DNA from 3 places in the Acinetobacter sp. LipI_23 genome. Region 2 is predicted to be linked to each of the others. Evidence: predicted binding sites of a transcription regulator. Region 2 holds the regulator's gene; each other region holds the start of a gene.
What was found. Region 2 encodes PhoB, which activates phosphate uptake and scavenging genes when phosphate is short. Its sites were predicted from a motif close to TGTCATNAANCTGTCATAA; they were not measured.
Positions count from the first base shown of each region.

Region 1 (7,782 bases), 1.6 Mb from region 2:
TAAAGCAAAACAACATGCAGAAGCCTATGGCACGCAGGCGGTGGAACTTGCGCAAGCAGTTCAGGCCGATGTAGTCTTCTCTTGCCTTCCAACCAGTCAAGATATTGAAGACTTACTTGCGCAAGTTGAGCTTAAAGCAGGCAGTATTTGGGTCGATTGCACCAGCGGTGTACCCTCTTCTGCAAAAAAAGTAGCTGAACAGCTTAAACAACACGGTGTGGACTTTTTAGATGCACCTGTGAGTGGTCAAACCATTGGTGCGGATAATGCAACCCTTACGGTTATGATCGGTGGTGATGCCGCAGCTTTTGAACGCGCACTACCAGCTATTCAAGCGTTTGGCAAACTGATTAAACATGTAGGAGAATCAGGTGCTGGTTTTGCAGTTAAAGCCGTAAACAATATGCTTTTGGCTGTGAACCTCTGTGCTGTTGCCGAAGGGTTTACCACCCTAAAAGCCCATGGCGTAAACTTAAACGAAGCATTAGATTGCATTAATGCGTCTAGTGGTAAAAGTGGCGTCACTGAAACTGTTTTACCACAGCGCATTCTCAACCGCAGCTTCCCGCTTACTTTTGCACTCCCTCTATTAGCCAAAGATACGAGCATTGCAGTGGATTTAGTCCGCGAAGCAAAACTATCCGCACCTGTGATTGAGCTGGCTCAAAGTTTAATTCAAACTGCCAGTGATTTATCTGCAGCAGACAGCGATTTTTCTTCCGCAGTTAAACTATATGAGTCATGGAGCAAAATTACTTTAGAGTAATGCTTATCATAGTCAGTCATACTTTAACTTTAATCATAAGTTAAGCTATTTCTATGGCCGAACAAAAAGCCTCATAAAGAGGCTTTTTGTATATTTCTAATTTTATTGACATTTTGATTCATTAAGTGTCTGACTACATATTTAAAAGCCATACGCTGTATCGGGCTAAGTTCCTGTTAATGCATATTATAAAAATCATCTGGGCTATCAAATAAACCGAAATCTTGATTAATCCCCTTGTCTTGAATAAAAGTATCATTCAAATTCCAATCGTAGGTGGATTTTCAAAGTTCTCGGTAAATACCCCAAAACCACAAAAAGTTTTTGTTTAATGCTTATTTATACTTTGTAATTTTTCTAGATAAAGTCGATCAAGAATTACACCCTCCAAAATATACCATTGTCCATTCACATGAACTTCGACCCAACTATGCAAAATATTCTTGGGCGATAACTTATACCAAATGCCTTTGATTGCACCTTTTTGTAAGGCTTTATCGATGGTAAACCCATGTATCCGAGTGGCTACAACCACCGCTCGGAGTAACGCCATCAATAACGTTGCTTTGGTATTACACTGACCATAACCGTCGCTTAAGACTTGAGATGCCTGTATCGTATCTCCTGTGTTATAGCCAAATTGAACTTCATCACGAACAAAGTTATAAATATTCCTCACCTTATTAACTTCATCAAGATCTCTCCATTTGCGTTGTTCAATCAAATTTTGAATCGATGGATGGTAATAATCTAAAATCGGCGTCTGTTCTAATAGCCTTTGCATACTCAGCTCTCCAATAATGAATAACTTAAAAAAATTCATTGCTAATCGTAGAAAATTCCTGAAATAGAATTTGAGATGAGGCGAATATTAAAGGTTAAAAAAGCTGACGCACCGAAGCACTGTGGCCCTATCAATGAAATCTAAAAATGTTAGAGCCTAAGAAAAGTTGTAAAAAATAGACTAAACTACATAAAAAACTTAAATATCCATTTATATCTACCATCTTAAAAGCTATTGATATATATAAATTTTATGTATTATATGCAGCAATTATGAAGTAAAATTACAATTGAGTAAGAACTCACCATTGAATAAACAGAACAAACCCCTATAAAGTAATAGTGTGACTACATACAATGTTACAAACTGAGGAAATTCTCATGAAAAAGTTGACTGTAGCGGTTTTTGCCAGTCTTGCAACATTAATCGGGGCGCAAAGTTTTGCGGCATCACCTGAGCAAGAGTGTCAAAAATTAAAAGATGATCATGATGTCATTTATGCATCTAAAGGTTTCTGTTTTAAGGACCCTGAAGCGAAAGCAAAATTTGGCAATGATAATTGCTACACCACTAAACCGAAATTCTCTGAAAAAGAGCAGCAACGTCTTGACGCCATTAAAGAACGTCAAAAAGAATTGAACTGTAAGTAAATCAGTTTAAGCAAAACTTAAGGAATAGACATGGCTTACGATGAGCAAAACATTTTTGCACGGATTTTACGTGGTGAACTTCCAGCCATTAAAGTATATGAAGATGACCAAGTTCTTGCATTCATGGATATTATGCCTCAAGCAGACGGTCATACTTTAGTCATACCCAAAACACCTGCGGTAACTTTACTCGACCTCCCTGCCGATGCTGCTGCCTACACCATTCAAGTGGTACAAAAAGTAGCAAAAGCCATTGAAGTCGGTTTGGATGCCAAAGGCATTGTGCTCATGCAATTGTCTGGAGCGGCTGCTGGGCAAACCGTTCCCCATGTACATTTCCACCTCATTCCGAGTTCGGTACATGAGCTAGGTAAGCATGCGTTACAAATGGGTGATCAAGAAAAAATCAAAGCACAAGCAGAAAAAATTCGCGCTGCTTTGTAATTCCATCCATTCAATCAAGGAGCTTCGGCTCCTTTTTTTATTTAAATACAATTAAAATACTTAAAAATAAATCACAATTATTAGACCTCTTGCGAAAGTATATTTTTATCTAATTTTTGAATTGGCTAAAACCTCATAAAATATAGCTTTCAGGTGCTTAAAACGTGACTAACGCAAGACGTCTATTTATTACATTTTATTACCCGTCATCAAATTGTAATTTTTTCTTCACTTCAATGTCACAAAGTTTGCAGATACTGCTTAGCAAGTTGGTGAGCTTGTGTAACTTTTTGTACACAAGCTAACTAAATAAGAAAGCAAGGCGAATGCCATTTTTAAAAGTGTTTTGGAGAAATCTTGATGAAAAAATTGCTTCTAGCAGCTACTGTTGCAGCAATGGGTGTAAGCGCAGCACAAGCAGCACCAACTTTATATGGTAAAATCAATCTATCAGTTGATCAAATTCAAAATAATGATTTTGAAAAAGATGAAGATTTCACTGAACTAAATTCTAACGCTTCTCGTATTGGGGTTAAAGGCGAAGAAAAATTAACTGACAATGTGTCAGCAGTTTATGTGGCTGAATGGGAAATCAGTGCAGATGGTGATGAAAGTGATGCTCAAACTTTCAAAAAACGTAATCTTTTTGGTGGTTTAAAGTTTACAAATGTAGGTACTTTAAAAGCTGGTATTTTTGACTCTTATTTCAAAAATGCTGCTGGAAAATATCAAGATATCTTTAATGATCACACCCTTGATATCACAAACATGATGTATGGTGAAGATCGTCTTAAAAACTCTATCGGGTTTGAAACAGACAAGAAAATGCTAGGTGGTTTACAATTTAATATCCTCGCGCAACAAGGTGAAGATGCAACTAAAGACTATGCCACATCTGGTCAAAAAGGAAAACGTGATGGGTTTGGTGATTCCATCTCTACTTCTTTAACTTATGAAAATAAAGAGGTTGGTGTTGCTCTTGCACTAGCTGGTAACTTTGGCGTTCAAGGTAAATACGCTGGATTAGATGATGAAAAACTATATTCAGATGCTGTACGCGTAACTGGTTCTTACGATTTTAGTAAAATCGGCGCAAATGGTCTAGTGTTAGGTGCTCTTTATCAACAAGCTGAACCTACTGATGATATTAATGGCTTAGAAGGTCTTGAAGAGAAAGCATGGTTAATTAGCTCAACATATAAAGTTGGCAACACACCATGGGTTGTTAAAGCTCAATACCAAACTGCTGAAACTACAGCTGATGCATTTAATGATATCACCATTGACCAATATGGTATCGGTGTTGACTACAACTTAAATAAACAAACTCGTTTCTACGGTGTGCTTGCACAACAGAAACTTGATATTACTGGTGTAGATCTTGAAGAAGATAACAAAACAGTATTTGGTTTAGGAATGGAATATAACTTCTAATCTTAAGATTAAAGTGAATTCTAAAAATAAAAGGGCTTATGCCCTTTTATTTTTTCTTAAATTTAACGCTTTAAAAACCCTGACACTAAGTTCAATACCTGTTGAATATCCGCGTTGGCTTCTTGAGGGTTGGTTTGTCCTGCTTGCGGGGTGAGTGAGTCAATAATTTGCGGTAATACTTGTGAAATAGCACTATATACATCTTGTTTAGGTGCATTCGCTTGCTCTGCAACTTGCTCCACCGCGGCATCATCAAACAAGTTTTGCACTTGCTCTGGATTTACACTGGCGTTTTCTCCTGGTCCTGTAGAAACCCAGTCCTCAACCTGACTGCTTAAACCTTGCCCTTTGAGTTTATCTAAAGCTGCCTGCAAACCACCTTGCTGTTGAATCCATGCCAAAATCAAAGGCAATACTGCAATCAATAAACTTTTTCCACCGCCTGCGAATCCTGAGTTCTGCGAGTTTGGCGCCTGCTGCGACTGCCCACCAGTCAAACCACCCAACACCGAGCCTAAAATATCACCCAGACCACCCTGTTGTGTTTGGCCTGTACCACCCGCTCCGAGTTGTCCAAGCACCGAACCCAAAATTCCACCCAAACCACTTTGTTGGTTTGACTGTTGCTGACCGCCCATGGCCTGCTTTGCTAAAATTTCTATAATATTATTCAGGTTCGTCATCACTCTATCCTTTCTAGGTTTTTAAACAGCATACGATGTTTAAAAAAACCCTATAGAGATAAATTGTTAATTTTTGCTATGAATGAAAAAATAGAGTCGCAGTCGAATCACCAACGGAATTTATTCCAGTTTTCAGGATTCGCCCAAAATTTTGAATTGAACCAGTCAGGCACATGCTTATAGGTCAAAATATTAAATTGCCATAGAGCAAAGTCTTTATCATGCGTCGTTTTATCAATCAGTTGAGTAAAACCTAAAGCACGAAGCAGTTGTTCATCCTGCAATTGACTCACAACCACAATACGCTTTGCCATCAAATCTCTTAAACGCACCAATAGTTGTGATTTTTGTTGTGAGCTTATATTTTGCATTTCTGCCGTGTCAAAAAGCACAAAACCTAAATCATAGCGCTGGGTAAAAGGCAGACTTAAAAAGTCAGATACGCTAAAATATTGCCATTGAATAGATTGATGATGATTTGGGCTGAGATCCTGCCCAATGCACAATGCAGTTGAAATAGGCTGTTCTTGAGATAAATCGTCTAGCATAGAAGTAATGACGTTCAGTTCAGCCATAACCGCATCCTTAATATTGAGTGAGTAATTCTGTATGGAACTTCAAGGCATTTGCCATAAAATGCATGCAGGTCTTAAGGACCTTAGTGTAACTGATCAACATACACACAAGGCAAATGTTGAATATAAATTTATCCTAGATCGTTCAGAAGTTGACCTTCCTTTTAACTTGGGTCAAGAAATTGAGATTGAATGGACTGGTAAAATCTTCTGTGTTTCATGTGGTGCTAAAACATCTAAATCGTTTTCACAAGGCCATTGCTTTAAGTGCTTTAAAACCAAAGCCTCTTGTGATATGTGTATTATGAAACCTGAAACCTGTCACTACCACTTAGGCACCTGCCGAGAAGACAGCTTCGCGCATGAAGTTTGTTTCCAGCCACATATTGTTTATTTAGCTAACTCAAGTGCCCTAAAGGTTGGGATTACACGGATTAGCCAAATGCCAACCCGTTGGCTTGATCAAGGTGCAACCCAAGCCCTTCCAATTATGAAAGTCGGTTCGCGTCGTCTTTCAGGTCAGCTCGAAATTATGTTTGGCACACAAGTGGCAGACAAAACCGATTGGCGTAAACTGCTCAAGGGCGAAGCAGAACCACTCGACTTGATTGAAGTTCGCGAACAACTCATCGAAGAATTTGCACCTAAAATCCAAACCATTCGTGAGGAATTTAGTCAAAACCTTGAATTCAATGAAACGGTTGAGCTTTTGGAAACTGAACAGCCGCGCGAGTTTGTTTATCCAGTTGAGCAATATCCTGAGAAAATTAAATCTCACAATCTGGATAAAACCCCAGTTATTCGCGGTAAGTTACAAGGGATCAAAGGTCAGTACCTGATTTTAGATACAGGCGTAATTAATATTCGTAAATATTCAGGTTATGAGCTCAAAATTCGTGCCTAAACCTACTTACCCTTAAATAAAGTTTGTTTATCTACACACATAAAAAAACCTGCACGAATGCAGGTTTTTTTATGGCATGAGATTATTTAATTTTCGCATGTGCTTTTAAGTATTGCACATAATCTTCAGCTTCTTGCTGACCACGAAGTTGTTGATATAGCTTCGAAAGTTCGGCTAACTGCTCATCCGTCAATGCACTAGACGTCGTCTTATTTACATTTGATACCGCGACCACCACCATTTCTGTTGGCAATAATGCTGTTGTTACAGACCACTGTCCTGCTTTTGGTGCCGCTTGGCTAAATGCCGCACGCTCAACTGCACGTGGTAAGCCTTGTGAACGAATAAACACTTGTGGTGGAGTAAAGGTCAAACCGCTCTTGGCAACAACTGATACTGCTGGTTGAGTTTTAAAGTCTTTTAAACTTTGAGCAATTTTGGCTTTAGCAGCATCATAAGCTTTTTGTTCAACCAATTTTGCTTTCACACGTGGTGTTGCTTCTTGAAGCGTTTGGACACCTGCCGCATGATAATCACGTACTTTTGCCCAAACCACATCCCCATTTGGAAGTTGAATGCTGCTGGTCGCGTTACGATCACCGTTTCTAACGTCATCGTTAAACAGTTTCACTTTTACCGCAGCATTACTTAATACAGGATGCTGTGTAGATAAGGTCATGCCTTTTACAGTTTGAACTTGTACACCTTTAACTTCTTGAGACACCACATCTAAAGCATCTGAGTCTACAACCAGTTCATTTAAACTGTTTACAGTATCAGAGAATGCATTGGCTGTTTTATTCTTTTGAACTTCCGCCGTCAAACGTGCTTTTTCATTTTCAAAAGATAGCAACTTCACAACTGGCGCATCAGTTTCAATGACATGGTAACCAAATTCAGTTTTTACAGGCGCTGATACTTGACCTGATTTAAGTGATGCTACAGCTTGGTCAAAAGCATCACCAAAAGTGCCTTTGTTATAAACTACTAAAGTACCACCATTCGCTTTAGATGCAGTATCTTCAGAATATTGAGCCGCAGCTGCCGCAAAGCTTGTACCTGCTTTAATTTTTGCAACAACTTCTTCTGCACGTTTTTTCGCTTCAGCATCTGTACGTGCATCTGTCGTAATCAGAATATGTTTAACCAAAGGTGCAACATTATCTTTTTGTGCTTCAACAAACTGTGTATAGGCTTGCTGCAACTCGGCATCTGTTACAGGTGAAGCAGCAGGTACATTGGCTGGTGTTAACAACACATAGTCAACATCTACACTTGCCACTTGTTTAAACATAGCTGGGTGTTGCTTGTAATAGTTTTCAATCTCTTGTGCTGAAACCTTGACGTTCTTTTTATATTCATCAAGATTTACATTGGCAAACTGTACAGTACGCTGTTCTGTTTGTAAGTTAGCAATTTGTTGAATATCTAATTTACTCACCAATGCATAATCAACAAAAGTCGAACGCATCATTTTTAATGCATGGTCTTGACGTAAGTTTGCAACGAGCGCATCACTACTCATACCCACAGACTGCAAAT
Region 1 is NZ_JBZAYJ010000001.1:1,747,739-1,755,520, forward strand. It holds gene AC4CVD_RS08600 (NAD(P)-dependent oxidoreductase) at 1-766, shown strand, start outside; partial or broken gene AC4CVD_RS08605 (transglutaminase-like domain-containing protein) at 838-1,550, opposite strand; gene AC4CVD_RS08610 (YARHG domain-containing protein) at 1,931-2,200, shown strand; gene AC4CVD_RS08615 (HIT family protein) at 2,231-2,644, shown strand; gene AC4CVD_RS08620 (porin) at 3,005-4,078, shown strand; gene AC4CVD_RS08625 (YidB family protein) at 4,141-4,761, opposite strand; gene AC4CVD_RS08630 (DUF6231 family protein) at 4,869-5,336, opposite strand; gene AC4CVD_RS08635 (DUF2797 domain-containing protein) at 5,371-6,240, shown strand; gene AC4CVD_RS08640 (SurA N-terminal domain-containing protein) at 6,323-7,782, opposite strand, start outside.
Region 1: a site for PhoB is predicted at 2,849-2,867, ahead of AC4CVD_RS08620 (porin). Genes of this name have one in related genera too.

Region 2 (7,782 bases):
ATTTCGGCTTTCCAAAACTGGGGATTGTTGCGCCTGCTATTGCGACCATTTTAGGCTTTGTTTCCGTGCTGACCTTTTTGTATTTCTATTTGAACTATAAACAGCACCCACTCCGACTTGATGCACAACTGCTACGTCATATTCGCTTTGACCGCCAGCTGAGTAAAATCATTCTCCGCTTAGGAGTTCCAACAGGCATTCAAATGATCACCACCTCCGTCGCAGGCCTTGTGATTGTAGGTCTAGTCAACCGCCATGGGGCCGATGCGACCGCAGCTTATGGCGCGGTCAATCAGGTCCTGAATTATATTCAATTCCCTGCTCTATCGATTGCCATTGCTGCATCGATTTTTGGTGCACAAGCCATTGGCGCTGGCAAGTCTGAGCTGTTGGCCAAAGTCACACGTACCGCGCTCGGCATGAACATCATCATTACAGGTTCCTTGGTGGTCTTGGCTTATCTTTTCTCCAAATACCTCATGGCACTCTTTATCACGGACCATGCGGTGGTTGAGCTGGGGCAGCAGCTGTTATTTATTGTGCTGTGGTCCATTTTATTCTTTGGTGCCAGTGCCATTTTTGCCTCCATTATGCGGGCCAGTGGTACAGTCACCATGCCCATGATCATCAATATCGTTGCGATTATTGCGATTGAAGTGCCCTGTGCCTACTTATTTAGTGAATGGTGGGGAATGCAAGGGATTTGGTATGCTTATGCACTAGCCTTTGTCAGCTTATGCATCATGCAAGGGCTTTATTATCAATATGTTTGGAAGAAAAAGACCATTGAAACGCTCATTTAAAGCTAAGCGAGTACTTGATAGAACACATTTTTGATCATGACGATCTTTAAAATAAAGCATAAAAAACCCGCCAAAGCGGGTTTTTTTACATCACGACATTAAGACTTTCTTTGGCTTAATTTGGTCGCAAAAGCCGTCACTTTTTGGTAGCCCGTTGGTAAGATGCGCTGAATCAAATCTAGCGTTTTCGCATCATTGCCAATCAATAAACGACGCTTATCTTTTTGTACCGCCTCTAAAATTTGACGCGCTGCTTCTTCAGGTGGACAGCGTAATAATTTATTAAAGGTCTGTGCAGACTTCTCAGGGTTCATCCCGATACTACGCAAGCTATCGTTCACTTTGGCTGCATTGGCAATATTGGTTCGAATCCCACCCGGATGCACGCACAATGCGCTCACGCCACAGTTTTCCATATCTAACTCTTGGCGTAATGACTCGGTAAAGCCACGCACTGCAAACTTAGTGGCATTGTAAGCAGACTGAGTCGGTTGAGCCGTTAGACCAAATAAGCTGGAAATATTGATGATATGCCCATCGCCTATTTTTTTAATATAAGGCAAAAACTCTTTGGTGCCATAGACCACACCCCAGAAATTAATCCCCACGATCCATTCCAGCTCTTCATAGGATGCACCTTCTACGGTTGAACCCAAAGCAACGCCGGCATTATTAAAAATCATATTCACAGAACCATGATTTTGTACGGTTTCTTCAGCCCACGCTTGCATCGCTAAACGGTCTGAGACGTCTAATTTTTTCGTGGTGACGCGTACATTGCTGCCTTGCAGCAGTTCAACCGTTTTCGCCAACCCTTGTTCATTGACATCACTCAATGACACATGACAGCCCGCCTTGGCCAATAAAAGTGCCAATTGTTGGCCAATACCCGATCCTGCACCTGTAATTGCCGCAACTTTATTTTTAAAATTCTTCATGAGATTGTGGTTGTCCTTTATCTTTGTACATCGACTGTAGATGCTTTTTTTATAATTGACAATATCAATTGTCATAAATTTAATAGCCAAAAGTGTCAAGTCCATGAAAACCAGCTAGAGATTAAAGCCTACGCATAGGTAGAGTCATGGTTTATTGCTAAACTATGCAAAACCTTGGCTTTCAAATAGGGCGATGAAATCTGATGACGGCATCTGAACCAGTACAAAAAAACAGCGATAACAATAAAACCAAAGAAAGACAATTCAAGGGCTTATCGCTTTCTGAACGTAAACAGCTGCGTCGTGAAAAACTCATTGAAGCAGGAATTGAAGCCTACGGTACTCACGGCTTTTTTGCCGTGACGGTGAAAGATATTTGTAATGAAGCCAAACTTACTGAACGTTATTTTTATGAGTCGTTTAAAAAAAGTGAGCAGCTGTTTCAAACCATTTTTTTAAAGCTGATCGATGAGTTACAGCACAATGTCATGCAAGCCATCATGCAAGCCTCTTCAGATCCATACAAAATGATTGATGCAGGACTGCGTGCCCTGCTCACTACCTTAAAAGACAATCCTCGCATGGCGCGTATTATTTATATCGATGCGATGTTGGTCCAAGAATTACATAACCAAGCCACCATTCATGAAACCATGACCCGTTTTGACCGGATGATTCAAGCCTTTGTCATGCTGATGATGCCGCAAATTAACCGGTCCGAACGAGAAATTTCGCTGGTCGCCACAGGCCTCAATGGCTATGTTACGCAAATTGCGATCCGTTGGGTGGTCAGTGGGTTTAAACAATCCTTTGAAGAAGTTTTAACCTCCAGCCGTATTGTGTTTATTTCACTTCTAGAAACTTTTTCAGACCCGAATACACGGGCAAAATTGGATGTCTAAGACTTTTCATTTGGATGCAGTCGGCATTTCCGAATGCAATTTAGATTAAACTTCCATTAATTTTGAATCCCAATATGACGATTTTTTGTCACATTTTTTTGCAAATTTCATCAATCGTCTGTTTTTTGCAATGATACTGTCATAATTAATCTTTGTAATAAGCCTGTCATAAAATTAAAACGGCCTGCCGTTACCTACAATAGGATATTGCGTTGTGAAAGATGACTACATTTTAATCGTCGATGATGAACTTCCCATTCGAGAAATGATTCACACCTCGTTGGATATGGCAGGCTTTCAATGCTTACAAGCCGAAGACGCAAAACAAGCCCACCAAATGATTGTGGATCAGCGTCCTGCTTTGATCTTACTCGACTGGATGATGCCTGGTGGTGTCAGTGGTGTAGATTTATGTCGTCGTCTCAAGCGCGATGAAAATCTCTCTGAAATTCCAGTGATTATGCTCACGGCACGTGGCGAAGAAGACCATAAAGTGCAAGGTCTAGATGCTGGTGCAGATGACTACATGACTAAACCGTTTTCGACCCGCGAATTGGTTTCACGTATTAAAGCGGTTTTACGCCGCGCTAACGCGCTCAGTGGTGAAAAATCGATTGATGCCAATGGCTTAATCTTAGACCCTGTCAGCCAACGGGTCAGCTTTGGCAATAATTTCCTCGACATGGGGCCAACCGAGTATCGTTTATTGGCCTTCTTCATGACTCATCCTGAGCGTGCCTACACCCGTGCACAACTTCTTGACCAAGTCTGGGGCGGAAACGTGTATATTGAAGACCGTACCATCGACGTGCATATTCGCCGCTTACGTAAAGTGCTTGAGCCTTATGCGGCAGATCGCTTTGTGCAAACAGTTCGGGGTACAGGCTATCGATTCTCTACACGTGCGGATATCGCCCTAGGTTAATTTTGTTTTATGTATGAACCCTACCCGGTCCCTGAACTCGCACGCGAGCATAAAAAAACGCGATACAGCAGTTTATGGGGCTTTGCCAAACAGGACTTACGTCTCCTTGCCTTTTTCTTGCTGATTGCAAGCTTGATTGGCTTTGGCGTCGGTTATTTTTGGACGTGTATTTCCATTGCTTTTGCCGTTTTTTTTATTCTGCAAATGCGCTCTTTGTATTTAGTCAATGACTGGATTTCCAATCGTCCCTACGAAGTTCCACCCAACCTTGGGGGCATTTGGGGGGCATTATTGTTCAATGTCTATCGTGCACAGCGCCAAGAACGTATTGTACAAGCGGAAATGGTCGGGTTGATTGATCGGGCGCAGTCATCCTTGGTCGCTTTGCAAGAAGCAGTGGTGCTGATCGATGACATGCAACAAATTGAATGGTGGAACCCTGCTGCAGAACGGTTATTAGGCATCGAACAAAATGACCGTGGCCGTAATATTTTGACTTTATTACGCCAACCGAGTTTTGTGGATTATTACAATAATATTGATGCTGCACCAGATGGCTTAAAAATGAAGTCATCCAGTTTTGATGAACATTATGTTCAAGTCAAAATGACTCGATTTGGTGGTGAAAGTCGCTTACTGGTCGCCTATGACGTGACCCGCATGCACAATCTCGAACAAATGCGTAAAGACTTTGTCGATAACATTTCACATGAACTACGCACACCACTCACAGTACTCAGTGGTTATATTGAGACCTTTACCGACCAAGAAGACCTCAACCCACGTTGGAAGCGGGCATTTGACCAAATGCAGGCACAAGCCAAACGCATGAATGCCTTGGTGAATGATTTGTTGTTACTGTCACGCCTAGAAAATGACAAGCAAATTGCTAAAAATCAAATCATTGACATGCCTAGCTTAATGAACCAACTTTATGACGATGCACATGCCTATAATATTGATTATGGGCATACGCTCAATCTCGATATCGACAGTCACTGTGACTTAATCGGTTCAGATATGGAGTTGGCCAGCGCTTTTAGTAATCTGATTACCAATGCCATCAAATACACGCCGAAAGGCGGAACGGTGACCATGGGTTGGCATGACAATGGTGAACAGGCTTATTTTACTGTGGAAGATACTGGTATCGGCATTGATCCTAAGCACCTACCCCGTTTAACCGAACGCTTCTACCGTGTTGACAGCGCGCGCAGTCGACAAACGGGTGGCACAGGCTTAGGACTCGCAATTGTGAAACACGTGTTAATGCAACACCAAGCACATTTAGAAATTGAATCCAAAGAAAATCAAGGCTCTATTTTTAAAGTGATTTTCCCCAAAGAACGCACCTATAATCCTGAATAAGGCTCTTTCTTCAAAAGCATGAAAAAAGCACCGATATCGGTGCTTTTTTTGTCTCTCACCGTCCGTTTAACAAGGACGGTGACCGAGAGCTGAAACGATTAAACTGTATGTCCCATCGCTTCACCCATCACCACAGTCGAGTTGGCTTTAAAGGCTGCATCCCACGTCATTTTGTCTTTTTCAAACAGTACCACAGCGGTTGAGCCTAGGTAGAAACGACCGAGTTCAGCACCCTTGTCCAAGAACAGGTTATGCTGATTTAATTCTAAACGGCCAGTCGGTTTCACTTTTCCTGTTGCAACAGTTTCAATCCCCGCCACAATCATGGCGCCAACGAGAACTACGGCCATACGGCCGATTTCTGTATCAAATAAACAGACCATACGTTCATTGCGGGCAAACAAGCCCGGAATGTTTTCAGCAGTGGTTTGATTGACCGAGAACAATTCACCCGGCACATATAAGGTTTCCGTCAATGTGCCTGCAAATGGCATATGCACACGGTGATAATCTTTAGGCGATAAATACACCGTTGCAAACTGACCATTTTTAAACGGTTCAGCCAACTGCGGATCTGCAATTAAATTATCAACGGTGAATTTTTGTCCTTTGGCTTGGAAAATATCACCTTCCACAATGGGACCCAACTGTGAAATCGCACCATCGGCAGGCGATACAATACTGGTCGCATCGGTATCAATATCACGTACACCCTCTTTTAATGCACGGGTAAAGAATTCATTAAAGGACTTAAACTTCAGTGCATTGCTCTGCTCAGCAATCGACATATCAATGCCGTACTGCGCTTTAAACGCAGTGATGACCGCATTTTTCACAATTGGATTTTCGCTGGCTGCGACTCTGCCCACGACACGTGATAACTGATGTTGGGGTACAACACGTTGAGCTTGAATGAAAATTTGTTTTTTTAAGCGTGATGTGAGGCTCAAGACGGCATCTCTCCGGTAATGATAGGACTGTCGAGGCGGTTGCCCCATTCACTCCACGCACCGTCATACGCCTGAATATTCCAACCTAATAAACGACCTAAAATATAAGCCAGTCCTGAACGGTGATGTGACTGACAGTACACCACCACAGGTTCATTTAAGTTAAAACCCAATTGTTCTAAGCGTTGCTGCGTGCGTTCTAAAGGGTGCAATCTTAAATGATTTTCACGGTTAAGGGCAGTACTCCATTCAAAATGTAGTGCATTTGGAATGTGACCGCCGCGTCGCGCTGCAAGACGCAGGCCGGTATATTCGTCTTCTGTGCGGCAGTCCCAGAGTTGGACTTGGCTGCTTTGAACTTTCTCTAATAACTCAGCATATTCAATTCGATACTGCTGTATTTTGGCTTGATCGACCTGTACCAAGGCGCTGACAGGTTCAAACTGTTCCACTTCAGAAGTGGTTGGAAGTCCTGCTGCAAGCCATGCATGAATTCCACCATTCAGCAGACTGGTATTTTCAAAACCTAAGCAGTGTAAATTCCAAATCAAACGCCCTGCCCAAGCGCCACCTTCATCATCGTAAACCACCACATGATGTTCGGGTGAAATATTCAAATAACGAATCAGTTCCTGTAAACCTTCTACATCAGGAAGTAGACCGGTGGCTTGTTCGTCTTGGCGCACCAAAAATTTCGGCTTTAAATGCAAAGCATGTGGAATATGTAACTGGTCATAGACTGAAGCACGACTTAAATCGACGATGCGTAATTTGTCATTCCCTAAATGCGGAACCAACTGCTCTGCGTCTATCAACAAGCCAAAATCAAAGGCAGAATGTGTCATATTATTTCGTATATTTTCAGATCATGCTTTGATCTTAGCACAACTCATTTTTACAATTATTCTGATTTTTTGCATTCTTTTAGCAGAATTAGAGATATCACTATTCACCAGTTTTTTAATGCGCAATGCCAGAACGGATTCTGGCATGGTATATATTCTGGATTAATTGACTTCTGCTTCAGCAATCTCAAAAACCTGACGTAAATACGCCAAAAAAGTATCGTTATCCGTCATGGTTTTACCCGGACTGTCTGAGATTTTCGCAACCGACTGGCCATTACACTCAACCAGTTTAAGCACAATATTTAATGGCGTTTGTCCCATATCATTGGTCAAATTGGTACCAATTCCGAAACTGACTTGGAAACGGTCTTTGAAATAGTTGTGCAGATCCCATGCTTTCTCTAAATTGAGTCCATCACTAAACGTTAGCATTTTGGTTTTACTGTCAATTTTCAACTTTTTATAGTGGGCATAGGCCTTATCGCCCCATTCATACGGGTCACCACTGTCATGGCGCAAGCCATCGAACAATTTGGCAAAGTACAAGTCAAAATCACGCAGGAATGCATCCATCCCCACCACATCCGTCAAAGCAATACCTAAATCACCACGGTACTCTTGTACCCAGGTTTCCAGTGCTGATTTTTGGAAATTACGTAAACGTACATCCAACGCTTGGAATGCTTGTAGGAATTCATGTGCCATGGTCCCAATCGGGGTCAGACCCAATTGCTTTGCAATTAAGACATTGCTGGTGCCACGGAAAATATGCGGTGCAGCTTGATTAAACACTTCAATCACATGTTTTTGCCACGCCAAACTATAGCGACGCCGTGTACCAAAATCAGAAACTAAAAATGGGGGATCATTTGGCGTTTGCGATGTTTCATAGTGTTTTAATAAGGCCACTTTAGCCTGTAGTCGACGTTCACCTTCAGCCATCACCTCATCAGTTCGAATACGGCTGAAATACAACTCGTTGACGATGGCAAGCACAAAGATTTCAAACATCATGGCTTGAACCATCGGCCCTTCAATTCGAATGTCT
Region 2 is NZ_JBZAYJ010000001.1:3,306,884-3,314,665, forward strand. It holds gene AC4CVD_RS16320 (MATE family efflux transporter) at 1-803, shown strand, start outside; gene AC4CVD_RS16325 (SDR family NAD(P)-dependent oxidoreductase) at 902-1,741, opposite strand; gene AC4CVD_RS16330 (TetR/AcrR family transcriptional regulator) at 1,945-2,643, shown strand; gene phoB (phosphate regulon transcriptional regulator PhoB) at 2,858-3,568, shown strand; gene phoR (phosphate regulon sensor histidine kinase PhoR) at 3,578-4,936, shown strand; gene asd (archaetidylserine decarboxylase) at 5,035-5,886, opposite strand; gene AC4CVD_RS16350 (sulfurtransferase) at 5,883-6,731, opposite strand; gene pncB (nicotinate phosphoribosyltransferase) at 6,894-7,782, opposite strand, start outside.

Region 3 (7,782 bases), 2.3 Mb from region 2:
TACTGCACTGCCCTTTGCAGCACTTTATGGCTTTGCCGCAGATAAACTACCTTTAGACAAAGTCTGGGCGAAGTTCAAAAAGTAAAATATGAACAGCATCGTTCATAAAATACAGAGCTAAAAAAAAACGCTACCTTAGGTAGCGTTTTTTTTTATTGGTTTTTACCAATCAGATTAAACAAACTGTAGGAACAACCAAAACAAACCACCTGATAAACAGATTGTTGCTGGCAAGGTAAAGATCCAAGCCGAAAGAATGGTTCTTACTGTTGCAAAGTTCAGACCAGACTTGTTTGCCACCATGGTCCCTGCAACCGCAGAGTTCAACACGTGAGTGGTCGATACTGGCATACCAAAGCCATCCGCGGCTGCAATCGTGGTCATCGCCACCAACTCGGCTGACATGCCTTGACCATAAGTCATATGGTTTTTACCAATACGCTCGCCTACAGTCACGACAATACGCTTCCAGCCCACCATCGTACCTAGACCTAAAGCCAATGCTACAGCCACTTTCACCCATGTTGGGATGTACTGTAAGAATGAATCAAGGTTACTACGATATTCTTTTACTGTCTTCTTGCCCGCTTCAGACATCGCCGGCAATTGATCCGCTTTATCCAAACGTTTGAACGCTGTCGTGCTTAAGTACATGTCATTACGTAGTGCAGAAACTTCAGCTTCAGGAATATCTTTAAGATCTCCATAATGACCAACACGCTCACCCAAATGATCTGTCAAACTAGCTAAAGCAGGTACAACTTCTGGGGTCATTTCTTTGGTTTGAATATACTGCGTGATCACCGTACGGGCTTTTTCATCTGCAATATCGTTATGATTCGGATAAATCACAGCCGCCGTTTGATCTGAAAGTTGAGCAAATGACTGAATGTGCTGTGAATCTAAATTCTTATTTAAAGAATAAGCCAAAGGCACGATACCAATCAAAATCAGCATGATTAGACCCATACCTTTTTGACCGTCATTTGAGCCGTGTGCAAAACTCACACCGGTACAGGTAAAAATCAAAATAGCACGAATCAGTGGCGGTGGTGGTTTGTTACCTTCAGGTGGTTGGAACAGTTCCAGTTGTTTCTTAAAGATTTTTTTCACCAATAAGAACAATACTGCTGCAAAAGCAAAACCGATCATTGGTGAAAACAGTAAAGCTTTACCGACCTTAATCACCTGATCCATATCGACACCCGAAGCACCACTGCCTGAATGCATCAGGTAGTTCATGATGCCCACACCCAAGATTGAACCAATCAAAGTGTGTGAACTTGATGCTGGAATACCCAAGAACCATGTGCCCAAGTTCCACAAAATCGCAGCAATCAACATGGCAAATACCATGGCAAAACCTGCGCCTGAGCTGACATTCATAATCAACTCAACGGGCAGCAACGCAATAATACCGTAAGCCACTGCACCACTTGCGACCATAACCCCAAGAAAGTTACAGAAACCTGCCCACATCACCGCAACAGGTGCAGACAGTGCATTGGTATAAATGACCGTTGCAACCGCATTGGCAGTATCGTGAAAGCCATTTACAAACTCAAAACCCAAAGCAATAAACAATGCCGTTGCTAAAAGGATTAAAGAGTAAAGATTCAGTGCAGGAACATGCGATAAGTCAGCAGAAAGCTGAAAGCCAATATAAATTAGCGTTGAAATAATGACCGTTAAAAACACCGGCATAAAAAATTTCGGTGTAGGTACGTGCACATTCGTCGACTTGACCTGTGTCACGTGCACCTGATCTTGGACGGGAGGAATATTAGAATTCATGCAGACGGCTAAAGAGGATATCAATATCCCCTATTGTTCAATTTAATTGTGACAATTATATGACAAACGCGTGTCACATGAAGCCAATTTTTTCATAATTGGCTTATTTTAGATCAGCAGTAAATCACCTATAGGCTTTGAACGCACTGTGCTGGCTCAAAATTTAATTTTTCGGTGCGGATTACGCTGAATTATTTTCTTACATTTGGCTGTACTGTCTGTAACAATCTGCTCTAATCAATATTTTTTCATCTCTATTTATTCTGATCTATTAACATAGCGGTTCTATATTTCACTTTCGTGAAAACTAAAGCTAAATCAGCCTTTTTTATTTGCCATATAGCCAATACCACTTGAATTAGGCATCAATCAACCTGCTTTTCTGCTAAAATATTGCACGTTTTGAAAACCTGTTTGTGAGTTTTGAATGTCTACACTTGCCACCTTAAAAGCACTTCTTGCCGAGCGCATCCTTATTATCGATGGTGCAATGGGTACCATGATTCAGCGTCACAAGCTCGAAGAAGAAGATTATCGTGGTGAGCGCTTTGTAGATTGGGCTTCTGACCTCAAAGGCAACAATGACCTTTTGGTGTTGACTCAGCCACAAATTATTCAAGGCATTCATGAAGCTTATTTGGATGCGGGTGCAGACATTATTGAAACCAACAGCTTTAACGGCACACGTGTTTCGATGTCGGACTACCACATGGAAGACCTCGTTCCAGAGATCAACCGTGAAGCAGCACGTTTAGCGCGTGCAGCATGCGACAAATATTCAACCCCAGATAAACCACGTTTTGTTGCAGGCGTACTTGGCCCAACCTCACGTACTTGTTCTATTTCACCAAATGTAAATGACCCAGCGTTCCGTAACATCACCTTTGACGAACTCAAAGAAAACTACATTGAAGCAACCCATGCCTTAATCGAAGGTGGTGCAGACATCCTCTTGATCGAAACCGTATTTGATACATTAAACTGCAAAGCGGCGATCTTTGCTGTTAAAGAAGTATTCAAACAACTTGGTCATGAACTGCCGTTGATGATTTCAGGTACCATTACCGATGCATCCGGTCGTACTCTTACAGGTCAAACCGCAGAAGCGTTCTGGAACTCGGTGCGTCATGGGGATTTACTCTCAATTGGTTTTAACTGTGCGCTCGGTGCGGATGCCATGCGCCCACACGTTAAAACCATTGCTGATGTTGCTGATACATTCGTCTCTGCCCATCCAAACGCAGGTTTACCAAATGCCTTTGGTGAATATGATGAAACCCCAGAGCAAACCGCAGCCTTCATTAAAGAATTTGCAGAAAGTGGTTTGATCAATATTACAGGCGGTTGCTGTGGTACGACGCCTGATCATATCCGTGCCATTTACAATGCAGTTAAAGACATTCAGCCACGTCAGATTCCAGAAACCAGACCTGCATGTCGTCTCAGTGGTTTAGAACCCTTTAATATTTATGATGATTCCCTGTTTGTTAACGTCGGTGAACGTACCAACGTTACAGGTTCAAAAAAGTTCCTACGCTTAATCCGTGAAGAAAAATTTGCTGAAGCTTTAGAAGTTGCACAACAACAAGTCGTTGCTGGCGCACAAATTATTGATATCAACATGGATGAAGGGATGCTCGATTCGCAAAATGCGATGGTGCATTTCCTCAATTTAGTTGCATCTGAGCCTGATATCTCTCGTGTACCGATCATGATTGACTCATCAAAATGGGAAATCATTGAAGCAGGCCTAAAGTGTGTTCAAGGTAAGGCTGTCGTGAACTCAATTTCCTTAAAAGAAGGTTATGACGAGTTTGTCGAAAAAGCACGTTTATGCCGTCAGTACGGTGCAGCGATTATTGTCATGGCCTTCGATGAAACTGGTCAGGCAGATACCGCAGAACGCAAGCGTGAAATCTGTAAGCGTTCTTATGATGTTTTAGTCAATGATGTTGGCTTCCCCGCTGAAGATATTATTTTTGACCCGAACGTGTTTGCAGTGGCAACAGGGATTGAAGAACACAACAACTATGGCGTCGATTTTATTGAAGCCACAGGTTGGATCAAACAGAACCTACCGCATGCCATGATCTCGGGTGGTGTCTCTAACGTCTCCTTCTCCTTCCGTGGTAATGAACCTGTACGTGAAGCGATTCACTCGGTGTTCCTTTACTATGCCATTAAGCAAGGCATGACCATGGGTATCGTGAACGCGGGTCAAATGGCGATTTATGACGATATTCCAAAAGAACTGAAAGATGCGGTTGAAGATGTTGTACTGAACCAAAACCAAGGTGAATCAGGTCAAAACGCCACAGAAAAATTGCTTGAAGTGGCAGAAAAATTCCGTGGTCATAGTGGCGCGCAGCGTGAAGCTGAAAATCTTGAATGGCGGAATGAGTCGGTTGAAAAGCGTCTTGAATACGCACTAGTAAAAGGCATCACTACCTATATCGACGAAGATACCGAAGAAGCCCGCCTCAAAGCCAAACGTCCTCTTGATGTCATTGAAGGCGCATTGATGGATGGTATGAACGTGGTCGGTGATCTATTCGGTTCGGGTAAAATGTTCTTACCGCAAGTAGTAAAATCTGCACGCGTGATGAAACAAGCTGTGGCATGGCTGAACCCGTACATCGAAGCCGAAAAAGGCAATGCACAATCTAAAGGCCGTGTTTTGATGGCAACCGTAAAAGGTGACGTACATGATATTGGTAAGAATATCGTGGGCGTGGTCTTGGGTTGTAATGGCTATGACATCGTTGACCTTGGTGTAATGGTACCTGCGGAAAAAATCTTGCAAACCGCGATTGATGAAAAATGTGACATCATCGGTTTATCTGGTTTGATTACCCCATCTTTAGATGAAATGGTGTTTGTTGCCAAAGAAATGCAACGTAAAGGCTTCAACATTCCATTGTTGATTGGTGGTGCGACCACCTCTAAAGCGCATACCGCAGTCAAAATTGACCCGCAATATTCCAATGATGCAGTGATTTATGTCGCCGATGCTTCTCGTGCAGTCGGTGTGGCAACTACCCTACTCTCGAAAGAAATGCGCGGTAATTTTATTGCCGAGCATCGTGCTGAATATGCCAAGATTCGTGAACGTTTAGCCAATAAGCAACCAAAAGCAGCCAAACTCAGCTATGCCGAATCAATCGAAAATGGCTTTAAAGTCGATGTGAATTATGTGCCACCAATTCCAAATACAATGGGAACACATGTACTGACCAACTACCCACTTGCAACATTGGTGGAGTATTTTGACTGGACACCATTCTTTATTTCTTGGAGCTTGGCAGGTAAATTCCCGAAAATCTTAGAAGATGAGATTGTCGGTGAAGCTGCAACGGATTTGTATAATCAAGCACAAGCCATGCTCAAAGATGTGATCGAGAATAATCGTTTCGATGCTCGTGCTGTATTTGGTCTATACCCTGCTCAACGTACAGGTGCAGATACAGTCAGCGTGTTTGACGAAACAGCGCAGAAGGTTACGCATACTTTTGAACACTTGCGTCAGCAATCTGACAAAGTCACAGGCAAACCGAATTTATCTTTAGCCGACTTTATTAGCACCTCTAAAGACAATACCGACTATCTCGGTGGTTTCACGGTATCAATCTTTGGTGCAGAAGAATTGGCGAATGAATATAAAGCCAAAGGTGATGATTATTCTGCAATCTTGATCCAGTCTTTAGCGGATCGTTTTGCCGAAGCATTTGCGGAGCATTTGCATGAGCGTATCCGTAAAGAGTTTTGGGGCTATAAAGCTGATGAGACTTTGGGCAATGAAGAGTTAATCAAAGAAAAGTATGTCGGTATTCGTCCTGCACCAGGTTACCCTGCTTGTCCTGAGCATTCTGAAAAAGCAGTGTTATTTGACTGGTTAGGTTCAGAAGCGAAGATTGGTACGAAATTGACTGAACACTTTGCAATGATGCCCCCTTCTTCTGTCAGTGGTTTCTATTATTCACACCCTGAAAGTGAATACTTTAACGTGGGCAAGATTTCTCAAGATCAGCTTGAAGATTATGCAAAACGTAAAGGCTGGACACTGGATGTAGCGAAGCGTTGGTTAGCACCGAATTTAGATGATTCTATTGTTTAATTTAGAATAAAAAATCTCCCCTAGCCCCTCTTTTTCAAAGAGGGGAAATGTCATGTGATTAAATAAATTACGTGACAGTTTATCCTTGAACAAGTTTTAAAGTACTACTTTAAAACGAAGTGTAAGAAGGGAGGTTGAGAAGGATTGTTAATTAATTCCTGTTATAAACCTCAAGGTATCTTTTGCATAACCATGCAAAGTCGAGAAGTCTATACCTTGAATACAAGTATCAAAGCCATCAGCATGATGATAAGTTTTCGAAAATTCATTGATTGACTGAATTTCAGCCAATCTTTGATTTTTATCAAATAAAGGGCTTTTTACATTTTTTTCTTCTCTGATCATTGTAATCATATTTCCTAGCCAGAGATCCTCAGTAAAAGTCTTTGGAAATAGAAATCTTAAATATGCTTCAAGAATTGGCCGCAAAGATCTTGCTATTTCAGCTTTTTGTTCCTCTTTTCCAGCATGAACAAAGTCCCAAAGCTTATAATATTCCTGATAATAAGAATGTAAAACATAAGAGTCAAAATTTTGGCGCACAACTAATTTACTATTACAGACTTTATTACTATTTGCATCTAAAGGATCAAAATCTATTAATCTAGTTTCAACTTCATAACACTTCGCAAATTTTGAAATAGCACTTAATTTATTTATATCTGAAAGAAAAAATGGATCATGACTTGAACCGTACCGGGTTTGTCGGAGAGTCAATATTCTGAGAAACTATCCCGATGACAAAATTAAAATATACCCCTGAAATCAGAGAAAGAGCGGTTCAATTACTAATTGAATCTGAAAAAGATTATCCTTCTACTTGGGCAGCAATCACAGCTATTGCTCCTAAAATCGGTTGTACTCCTGAAACATTGCGTGTTTGGTATTTAAAGCATCTGGATCAACTAAATCCTGCCAAAGTACAACAGATATCTGACCAAGAAAAAATGAAGCAAATGGAACGTGAAATTAAAGAATTAAAACGTGCCAATGAAATTCTACGCAAAGCAGCCGCTTTTTTCGCCCAGGCGGAGCTCGACCGCCCACACAAATAATGGTGGATTTTATCCATAACAATAAAGATCGATATGGTGTTGAAGCGATTTGTAGAATTTTACCTATCGCACCTTCAACCTATTACCGGACTTTAGATCTCGCGGACAATCCAGAACATCGAGCGAAACGAGATTTACATGACTTGCATCATGCTGAACAAATTAAACGAATTTGGAAGGAAAGTTCAGGTCGATATGGTGTACGTAAAGTCTGGCAAAAATTAAAACGTGAAGGCTATATTATTGCACGCTGTACAGTTGCTCGATTGATGCAAAAGCTAGGTATACAAGGTGTTTGGCGTGGTAAGAATAAACAAACTACTCGTAACCGAGATGACCAAAAACGGGCAGATGATTTAGTGAAACGTAATTTTAATGCTGATCATCCAAACCAACTATGGGTGGGTGACTTTACGTATATTCAAACTCATTCAGGCTGGGTATATACCGCATTTGTTATTGATGTGTTCTCACGAGCAATTGTTGGATGGAAAGTATCTACACGGATGAATACAGATATGGTGCTCGATGCATTGGAGCAAGCATTGCACGATCGAGGTATGCCTAAGAATGTGATTCATCATTCAGATAGAGGTGTTCAATATCTTTCTATTCGCTATACCAATCGTTTAGAAGCTGCAAATTTACGAGCATCAGTCGGTACAACTGGTGATTCATACGATAATGCTCTGGCTGAAACGGTGAATGGCTTATACAAAACAGAGGTGATTGAATATTTAAAAGCAGATTGGCAAGGTTTAGCAGATGTACAACTTGCGACACTAAACTGGGTATATTGGTTCAATAAAAAGCGTGTAC
Region 3 is NZ_JBZAYJ010000001.1:985,547-993,328, reverse strand. It holds gene AC4CVD_RS04940 (hypothetical protein) at 1-85, shown strand, start outside; gene AC4CVD_RS04935 (inorganic phosphate transporter) at 175-1,794, opposite strand; gene metH (methionine synthase) at 2,222-5,908, shown strand; gene AC4CVD_RS04925 (hypothetical protein) at 6,056-6,625, opposite strand; one part of gene AC4CVD_RS04920 (IS3-like element ISAba19 family transposase) at 6,646-6,922, shown strand; AL1L pseudoknot at 6,921-7,037, shown strand; one part of gene AC4CVD_RS04920 (IS3-like element ISAba19 family transposase) at 6,922-7,782, shown strand, end outside.
Region 3: a site for PhoB is predicted at 1,841-1,859, ahead of AC4CVD_RS04935 (inorganic phosphate transporter). Genes of this name have one in related genera too.